DNA from 2 places in the Agrobacterium sp. GW821-FHT02D03 genome. Region 2 is predicted to be linked to the other one. Evidence: riboswitches for the same ligand, from Rfam matches in the RefSeq annotation. Region 2 holds a riboswitch; the other holds the start of a gene.
What was found. A riboswitch is a leader RNA that binds a small molecule or an ion and turns the genes downstream of it on or off. The one in region 2 is predicted to bind cobalamin.
Positions count from the first base shown of each region.

Region 1 (4,713 bases), on a different contig from region 2:
CGAAGGAACGGAAGAGGGCATCACCGAGGAAAACCTGCAGAGCCGTGCGCGCGGCACGATCCTGATGGGCGTTTCCAACAAGTTTGGTTCGATGGTGGTAACCACCGGCAACAAGTCGGAAATGTCCGTCGGCTATGCCACGCTCTATGGCGATATGAATGGCGGCTTCAACCCCATCAAGGACCTCTACAAGATGCAGGTCTATGCCATCTCCAGATGGCGCAACGCCCACGTGCCGCCCGGCGCGCTTGGGCCTTCGGGCGAAGTCATCCCCGCCAACATCATTTCCAAGGCCCCATCCGCGGAATTGCGGCCCAATCAGACCGACCAGGACTCGCTGCCACCCTATCCGGTTCTCGACGATATTCTCGAGTGCCTGGTGGAACAGGAAATGTCCGTCGACGAAATCGTGGCGCGCGGTCACGACGTTGCAACGGTTCATCGCATCGAGCATCTGTTGTACTTGGCCGAATATAAGCGCCGGCAGTCTGCACCTGGCGTGAAGATTACCAAGAAGAACTTCGGTCGCGATCGCAGGTATCCTATTACCAATCGATTCCGCGACAGGTAGGTCCGACGGGTCGGTGGGCAATCGCAGCGGGAGGAACGATGCGAAGTTCAGTCGAGATATTCAATATCCGTACCCGTGAAAATCGGATCGTCTGGCAGACCGAGAAACTGTTCGAAGCGCCGAACTGGTCTCCAGATGGGCAATATCTGCTGCTCAACAGCGATGGCGTCCTCTACCGCCTGCCCCTTACTGGAGACATCGAGGTCGATAAGGTAGACACCGGCTTCGCGGTTCAGTGCAACAACGACCACGGCATCTCGCCCGACGGTTCTCTTTATGCCATTTCCGACAAGGTCGAGTTTGGCAAGAGCGCGATCTATCTTCTTCCATCCGTCGGCGGCACGCCGAAACTGATGACGCGGAACCTGCCGTCCTACTGGCATGGTTGGGCGCCGGATGGCAAAAGCTTTGCCTATTGCGGGATCAGGGATCAGGTTTTCGATATCTATGCCATGGACATCGAAACCGGCACCGAAACACGTCTGACCCATGGCGAGGGGCGAAACGACGGTCCGGATTATTCGCCCGATGGTCAGTGGATCTACTTCAACTCCAGCCGCACAGGACAGATGCAGATCTGGCGGGTGAGACCGGATGGATCGGGCGTTGAGCGGATCACCGATAGCCCATATGGCGACTGGTTTCCGCATCCATCTCCCAAGGGAGACAAGGTCGTTTTCATTTCCTATGACGGCGACGTCTTCGACCACCCGCGTGATCTCGATGTTCGCGTGCGGCTGATGGACCCGGATGGTGGCAACGTCGAAACGCTCTTCGATCTCTTTGGCGGGCAGGGAACGATGAACTCACCCAACTGGTCACCGGACGGTGATGAATTCGCCTATGTGCGATATTTTCCGGTTGGATAGACGTAGCGCGCTTGCCTTCCGATCGGCAATTGCCCATACGCAACGTCGTCAGGTGCCTGCCTTTGGCAGGAGAATCGGGAATGCGGTGCGAGACCGCAACGTGCCCAACGCTGTGAGGCGGATGCCTGTTGCCATAAGCCACTGAGCAATCGGGAAGGCGGCAACGGGCAGACGAAGCCAAGTCAGAAGACCGGCCTGACACGATAGACCAGTCCGCGCGGACGGCGGGAGGTTGTTAGGAAGAGCGTTTGTGCCCTGCCTACAGCATCGGCCCGAAAATCGAAATCGATTTTCGGAAAGCACGATGCGTAGATCAAAGAAGATAGAGCGTCCTTTGTGCGTCCAATAGGACGCACGGCGCTCTAAGGCGCACTCGTGGTCTTTCTACATTGTTGGGGATTGACGATGCGACCTGATGATAATGGACCCGGACCGGTGCCGGCCTATGAATTTGCCAGGCACGAAAAGGCTGCGGTCTACCGCGCCATCGAGACCCGCCGTGATGTCCGCAACGAGTTTTTATCCGATCCGCTTTCTGATGAACTGATCAACAAGCTGCTTTCCGCCGCCCACTCCGCCCCCTCGGTGGGTTTCATGCAGCCATGGAATTTTACTCTCGTCAGCGATGCAGACATCAAAAATGCCGTGTGGCAGGCTTTCAGTCGCGCCAATGAGGAAGCGGCCTTGATGTTTCCCGACGATAAGCAGTCGCTCTACCGAAGCCTCAAGCTGGAGGGCATCCGGAAGGCGCCGCTCTCCATCTGCGTCACCTGCGATCCCACAAGAGGTGGCGATGTCGTGCTGGGGCGAACGCACAATCCGCGCATGGATGTCTACTCCACCGTGTGCGCCGTGCAGAACCTCTGGCTTGCGGCACGCGCCGAAGGGGTCGGCGTCGGTTGGGTCAGCATCTTCCATGACGACGATATTCGAAAAATCCTTGGTATCCCTGAGCACATCGAAATCGTCGCGTGGCTCTGCGTCGGCTATGTCTCGGAACTCTATGCCGAGCCTGAGTTAGCGGTGAAGGGCTGGCGTCAGCGTTTGCCGCTGGACGAACTGATTTTCAAAGACCGGTGGGGCGAGAAATAGGCAGGTTCCGCCGCGCGCAGCTTGCTTTCCCGGCGCCCAAAAATCCACTTGCCAGTCCTCATGGCCGGTGGCTTAGTTCACTCTCATTTTGAGAGGGGATCATATTATGCCGATTGAAAACTGGCTGGCCTTCGTTGCCGCATCTGCCATCATGCTCGCCATTCCCGGACCAACGATCTTGCTGGTCATTTCTTACGCGCTTGGTCACGGACGCAAGGCAAGTAGCGCCACCGTTGCCGGTGTAGCGCTTGGCGACTTTACCGCCATGACGGCGTCCATGCTGGGTCTTGGTGCACTGCTCGCGACCTCCGCCGCTCTCTTCACGGTCTTGAAGTGGGTGGGCGCTGCCTATCTGATCTATCTCGGCATCAAGCTCTGGCGCGCGCCTGTCGGCACGTCGGCTGAAGGCGAGGGTGACGTGACGGGTCGTGAGCGTCCACTAAAGATCTTCCTCCACACCTATATCGTCACGGCACTGAACCCTAAGAGCATCATCTTCTTCGTTGCCTTCCTGCCGCAGTTCCTGGTGCCGACCCTGCCGTTCTGGCCGCAGGTGCTTATTTTCGAAGTTACTTTTCTAGTGCTTGCGACTTGCAACGCCGCTCTTTATGGGTTGCTGGCAAGTGCGGCCCGCAACACCATCCGCAAGCCCTCCGTCCAGCGCGTCGTCAATCGCACCGGTGGCGGACTATTGATTGGTGCCGGACTGCTCGCGGCGGGCTGGAAGAAAGCCGTCGCCTAAACCGTCGCCAATCCGTGCGGCGCCGAGTTCTGGAATATACCAATGTCAGTGCCGCACATCCTTCTTGCCTTGGTCACCGTCTTCCTCTGGGGCTTCAACTTCGTGGTGATCAAGGTCGGCGTCATGGATATGCCGCCGCTGTTTCTCACAGCCTTGCGCTACCTCTTCGCAGCCGTGCCGCTCATCTTCTTTCTGCCGCGCCCGAAGGTTCCTTGGAAGCACATGGTCGTCTACGGCATGGTCATGGGCTGCGCGCAATTTGGCCTGCTCTATACGGCGATCAAGTGGGGCCTGCCTGCAGGGCTTGCCTCGCTCGTCATGCAGTCGCAGGCGTTCTTCACCATGGCGCTGGCCGTGACGATGCTCGGTGAAATTCCGCTGAAGTCCCATATCGCTGGTGCCGCCGTTGCCTTTTCCGGTCTTGCGGTGATCGGACTTGAACGTCTGGAACTGACCGCTCTTGTGCCTCTCCTCATGTGCGTCGGTGCCGCTTTCAGCTGGGCAATCGGCAATATCGTCAATCGCAAGGTCGGACGGGTCAACGCGATCTCCTTCGTTGCCTGGACAAGTCTCGCACCGGTTCTGCCGCTGATCGCGCTTTCGCTGCTGCTCGAAGGCCCGCAGGCGATCGGCGAAGGTTTGGCAAATGCCAACATGATGACGGTCGCCGTCGTTGCCTATATGGCCTATGGCGCGACGATTGTCGGGGCAGGGATCTGGAGCTTTCTGCTGCTGCGTTATCCGGCAGGAACCGTCGCGCCGTTTTCTCTGCTGGTGCCGATCGTCGGCTTCCTCGGCGCCTACTTCGCCTTCGCCGAACACATCACCACGCTGGAAATCGTCGGCAGTGCGCTCGTCGTTGCCGGTCTGGCACTCAATGTGTTCGGACGTCGGCTGTCTTTCGGTCGTGCGCCATCCGGCAACGCGTGAGAGCGATCTGCAATTCCCTGTGCATTGTTGCGATGCGGCGGGGCATTTGTGGAAAACTTTGGTAAAGAGAGTGTTCGCCGCGCGATGAAGCGGCGCTTTTGATCATTGCAGTGCAGGGACGGGTCAACGTGCAGGTCGGTATCGACATGGGAACGCTTTCGGGCGGGCAGAGTGCCAAGCTCGATATTGAGGAACTGCTCGCCACGCGTTTGCTGGTTCAGGGCAATTCCGGTTCCGGAAAGTCGCATCTGCTGCGCCGTTTGCTGGAGCAATCGGCACCCTGGGTGCAACAGGTCATCATCGATCCCGAAGGTGATTTCGTCACGCTGGCCGACAAGTTCGGTCACGTTGTGGTGGATGGGGAGCGCACCGAAGCCGAGCTTGCAGGCATTGCCAATCGCATTCGCCAGCACCGTGTCTCTTGCGTGCTCACGCTGGAGGGCCTCGATATCGAGCAGCAGATGCGCGCCGCCGCCGCCTTCCTCAATGGCATGTTCGATGCCGATCGC
Region 1 covers NZ_JBWKVN010000001.1:1,811,796-1,816,508, reverse strand. Annotated here, with positions in the region: gene AC07U5_RS08515 (NAD+ synthase) at 1-571, shown strand, start outside; gene AC07U5_RS08510 (TolB family protein) at 610-1,440, shown strand; cobalamin riboswitch at 1,474-1,653, shown strand; gene bluB (5,6-dimethylbenzimidazole synthase) at 1,846-2,532, shown strand; gene AC07U5_RS08500 (LysE family translocator) at 2,639-3,274, shown strand; gene AC07U5_RS08495 (EamA family transporter) at 3,317-4,204, shown strand; gene AC07U5_RS08490 (helicase HerA domain-containing protein) at 4,333-4,713, shown strand, end outside.
Region 1: another riboswitch for cobalamin. It lies ahead of bluB (5,6-dimethylbenzimidazole synthase); the one in region 2 lies ahead of AC07U5_RS15390 (ABC transporter substrate-binding protein).

Region 2 (4,713 bases):
CTTATAGCCGCGTCTGCTGGACACCGCGACATGGCGCATGCTTTCAACGACTTTCGCGATTGAAACGATCCGCGGATAACACGGAAGTGGCAGAAATGTGATTTCTGCGGAACTTATCGTCTTCGACCCTGTTAAGCCCCAAGGGAAATTAACAGGGGCTCTTCATGGCGGTCACCATTACTGCTGTCGCTCTAGCGCTTGTCGGCCTTGCGCTTTTCGGCTTCGGTTCTCAACTTATCATGCTCGGGGGAAGCTTTTATTACGCTCTCGCCGGGCTCGCTTTCGTCATCACGGCAATTCTTCTCTTCAAGCGAAACAAGGCGGCGCTGCATTTCTACGCGCTCTTCGTGATCGCGACGCTCGGCTGGGCCTTGTGGGAAGTTGGTCTCGACTGGTGGCAGCTTGGACCGCGTGGCGGCCTGATCATCGTGATCGGCATCTGGCTTTTGATGCCGTGGATCCGTAAGCCACTCGGTTTTGTCAGCCCGACCGGCATTCGCTACGGAGCAAATGCCGTCCCGCTTCTGGTGGCTGTGGTCATTTCCATGGGTGTGGCCGCCGTGTCGATGACGCAGGACCCGCATGACCAGGAGGGCAATCTTCCGACGGAGGTCGTCAACAACGCGCCCTCTTATGGAAACGCTGTTCCGGATGGCGAGTGGCATCAATATGGACGGACGTCCTATGGCCAGCGCTATTCGCCGCTGACACAGATCACCACTGCCAATGTTGGCGATCTGAAGGAGGTCTGGCGTTATCAAACCGGCGACGTCAAGCTTCCCGACGATGTTGGCGAAACGACGTATCAGGTCACGCCGCTGAAGGTTGGCAAGACACTCTTCCTCTGCACCCCGCACAATTGGGCGATCGCCATCGATGCGGCGACCGGCAAGGAAAAGTGGAAATATGATCCGAATGTCGGCCTGAATCCCAATCGCCAGCACCAGACATGCCGCGGCGTGACTTACTATGCCGATCCAGCCGCTCAGGCCGGTTCGCAATGCGCCGCCCGCGTTTATCTCCCAACATCCGATGCTCGTCTGATCGCGCTCGACGCCGAAAGCGGCAAGGTTTGCACGTCTTTCGCCGATCAGGGTGTTCTCCACCTCGAAGTCGGTATGAAGTACAATCCGGCTGGCTACTACTACTCCACATCGCCGCCCGCCATTGCCGGCAACAAGATCATCGTCGGCGGCGCAGTCAATGACAACTACTCCACCCAGGAACAGTCGGGCGTCATTCGCGCCTTCGATGTGAACAGCGGAGAGCTGCTATGGAACTGGGATTCCGGAAACCCTACCCAGACCCAACCGCTTCCGCCGGGTCAGACCTATACGACCAACTCTCCCAACAGCTGGTCCGTATTCAGCGTCGATGAAGCGCTTGGACTCGTCTACATCCCTTTGGGAAATCAAGTTCCTGACCAGCTCGGAATGGGTCGGAGCGAGAATGTAGAGAAGTACTCCTCGTCGATCGTGGCACTCGACGTAAACACCGGGCAGGACCGCTGGGTCCGGCAGACGGTGCATCACGATCTCTGGGATATGGATGTGCCGGCCCAGCCGGTGCTGCTCGATATCACCAAGCCGGATGGTCAATCTGTTCCCGCTCTCGTTGGCCCGACCAAGCAGGGTGATATCTATGTGCTGGACCGTCGGACGGGTGAGCCAATCCTGCCGGTGACCGAAGAGCCGGCACCCGGTGGGGCAATCCCCGAGGATTTCTCCGCGCCGACGCAGCCCACATCTGCCTTGACCTTCAAGCCGGAACCGCTGCAGGAAAAGAACATGTGGGGTGTCTCGCTGTTCGATCAGCTCGCCTGCCGCATCAAGTTCCATCAGCTGAACTACGAAGGTCGTTACACGCCGCCATCGCTGAATGGATCGATCATCTATCCTGGCAATTTTGGCACCTTCAACTGGGGCAGTGTCGCAGTCGATCCCGAACGCCAGGTCATGTTCGGCATGCCGACCTATCTCGCCTTCACCTCACAGCTCGTTCCGCGCGACCAGATCCCCCCGCGAGGTCAGGATGAGAAGGGCAGCGAGCAGGGTTTGAACCGCAATGATGGTGCACCCTATGGCGTGCTGATGGGCCCGTTCCTGAGCCCGATCGGCATTCCCTGCCAGGCGCCGCCATGGGGTTATGTCGCCGGTGCCGATCTCAGAACCGGCAAGGTTGCCTATAAGCACAAGAACGGCACCGTTTACGACATGACGCCGCTGCCACTTCCCTTCAAGGTCGGTGTGCCGGGTATCGGCGGTCCGATGATCACCAAAGGTGGCGTCGCTTTCCTTGGCGCAGCGGTGGACGATTATCTGCGCGCTTACGATCTGACGAGCGGCAAGCAGCTTTGGGAAGCACGCCTTCCCGCAGGTGGGCAGGCCACGCCCATGACCTACGCTCTCGACGACGGCAAGCAATATGTCGTGATGGTTGCAGGCGGCCACGGTTCGGTGGGGACGAAGCCGGGTGATTATGTCATCGCCTACACGCTCCCATAACCAGATCATTTCGCTAAAACCCTTGATGGCCGGGACTTCGTTCCGGCCATTTTGTTTATTCTCAGCACAATGATCCACTTGTTTTTGATATGTAATAACATTACATAGACTTGCTTGACGGACGAGATCAAATAGGTCTATCTGGCTGGCGACGGTTCCAAGCGAGTGATCGTGAGGAATAATAGGGAACACGGTGAGGGGATATCTCCAATGCCGTGGCTGCCCCCGCAACTGTAAGCGGATTGTCGAGCACTCGTGGCGCATTCACCTGCGTCAGGCCACTGCGAATTATCGTGGGAAGGCGGGCAAGACGATCATCCGTGAGCCAGGAGACCTGCCGTCATAAGTTCATTCCAATGTCACGGGCGGGGATGCCCTGAACAGGAGACGTCATGATTGTTATTTGCGCCCTTCAGCGCTCACATCCATCTGTCTTTTTCCCTCGTTCTCGATCGTCTCACTCCCGTGGCTGTCGAATGAGTGTTTCATTCGCGCTCACATGACGGCGTCTTGCTTGTCGGCAACGTCGACGATTTCGGGGATTATCGGACCATGACATTTCATTTCACCGGCGCGTTTCTGGCCGCTGCACTCACTGCGCTCTCGATCGTGCCGAAAACGGCAGAGGCTGCGGAAACGACCTACCCCTTGACGCTGAAAAATTGCGGCAGGGACGTCACCTTCACGCATGCTCCACAGCGCACCGTTTCTCTTGGTCAGAGCACCACGGAAATTCTCTATCTGCTCGGACTGGCCGACAAGGTTGTCGGTACGGCCGTCTGGATCGGCCCGGTTATCAAGGGATACGAAGAGGCCAACGCCACGGTCGAGCGCCTCGCGGACAATGATCCGAGTTTCGAGAGTGTGGTTGCCAAAAAGCCGGACCTCGTAACCGCTCAGTTTCAATGGCATGTCGGTCCGGAAGGCATTGTGGCAAAGCCTGAGCAATTTGAAGAGCTTGGTATCCCGGTTTACACGTCGCCTGCCGATTGCACGGGTAAGGACAATTCGGGCGGCGGCGATGGTGTCAGACATTCGGTCTTCACCATGGACCAGATCTATCAGGAAATTGCTGAACTCGCGCAAATCTTCAACGTGCAGGATCGAGGTGAGAAGCTCATCGCCGACCTGAAGGCCCGCGAGGGTGCTGCGCGTCAGAAGATCGCATCCGTGAATGGTAAGCTCTCGGCTGTCTTCTGGTTCTCCAGCGCCGAACTGGATATCGATCCTTACGTGGCGGGCAAGAATGGTGCTCCCGGCTACATCATGTCGGCGCTCGGCATCAAGAATGTCATCGACAGTGATGAGGAATGGCCGACCGTCGGTTGGGAAACCATCGCCAAGTCCAACCCCACGATCATCGTCGCGGGCAAAATGGACCGCCGCCGGTTTCCAGCCGACGATATCGCCGTGAAGCTGAAATTCCTGAAAGATGATCCCGTCACAAGCCTGATGCCAGCGGTGAAGGACAACCATATCGTCGTCATGGATGCGCAGGCGATGAACCCGACGATCCGGACCATCGACGGCATCGAGGTCCTGGCCGACCAGATCGTCCAACTTGGCCTAGCGAAGTAAGAGGATGTCCGTTCCCTTTCTTTACACCCGCGCTGCCGTCATTGCAGCCGGGTGTCTTCTGGTGGCGCTTTGGCTGGGCGCCTCGATTGGCGAAACCTCCATTCCGATGGAGGTTGTCGCCAAGACCGTCGCCAATCGCCTCTGGCACGCCGGATACCCACTGGATGCCATCGATGAGGGGATCATCTGGAACTATCGTTTGAGCCGCGCCGTGGTTGCCGCCTGTTGCGGGGCAGCGCTTGCCGTCTCCGGTGTCGTGCTGCAATCGCTGCTGCGCAATCCTCTGGCCGACCCCTATATTCTCGGCATCTCCGCTGGAGCGTCGACTGGCGCGGTCAGCGTCGCGCTCCTTGGCTTCGGCGCGGGCATGCTGACACTGCCGCTCGGTGCATTTCTTGGTGCGCTCGTAGCTTTTGCGCTTGTCAGCCTGCTGGCGCTGAGGGCAGGGCGGGGTAACAGTGCAATCATCCTCGCTGGCGTTGCCGGTTCGCAATTGTTCAACGCGCTTACCTCATTCATTGTCACCAAGGCCGCCAATGCGGAACAGGCGCGCGGCATCATGTTCTGGCTGCTCGGCAATCTGTCCGGCGTTCGCTGGACGGATGTCTCGCTTGCCCTTCCCATAGCCATG
Region 2 covers NZ_JBWKVN010000002.1:419,644-424,356, reverse strand. Annotated here, with positions in the region: gene AC07U5_RS15400 (asparaginase domain-containing protein) at 1-63, shown strand, start outside; gene AC07U5_RS15395 (glucose/quinate/shikimate family membrane-bound PQQ-dependent dehydrogenase) at 165-2,504, shown strand; cobalamin riboswitch at 2,640-2,860, shown strand; gene AC07U5_RS15390 (ABC transporter substrate-binding protein) at 3,057-4,082, shown strand; gene AC07U5_RS15385 (FecCD family ABC transporter permease) at 4,087-4,713, shown strand, end outside.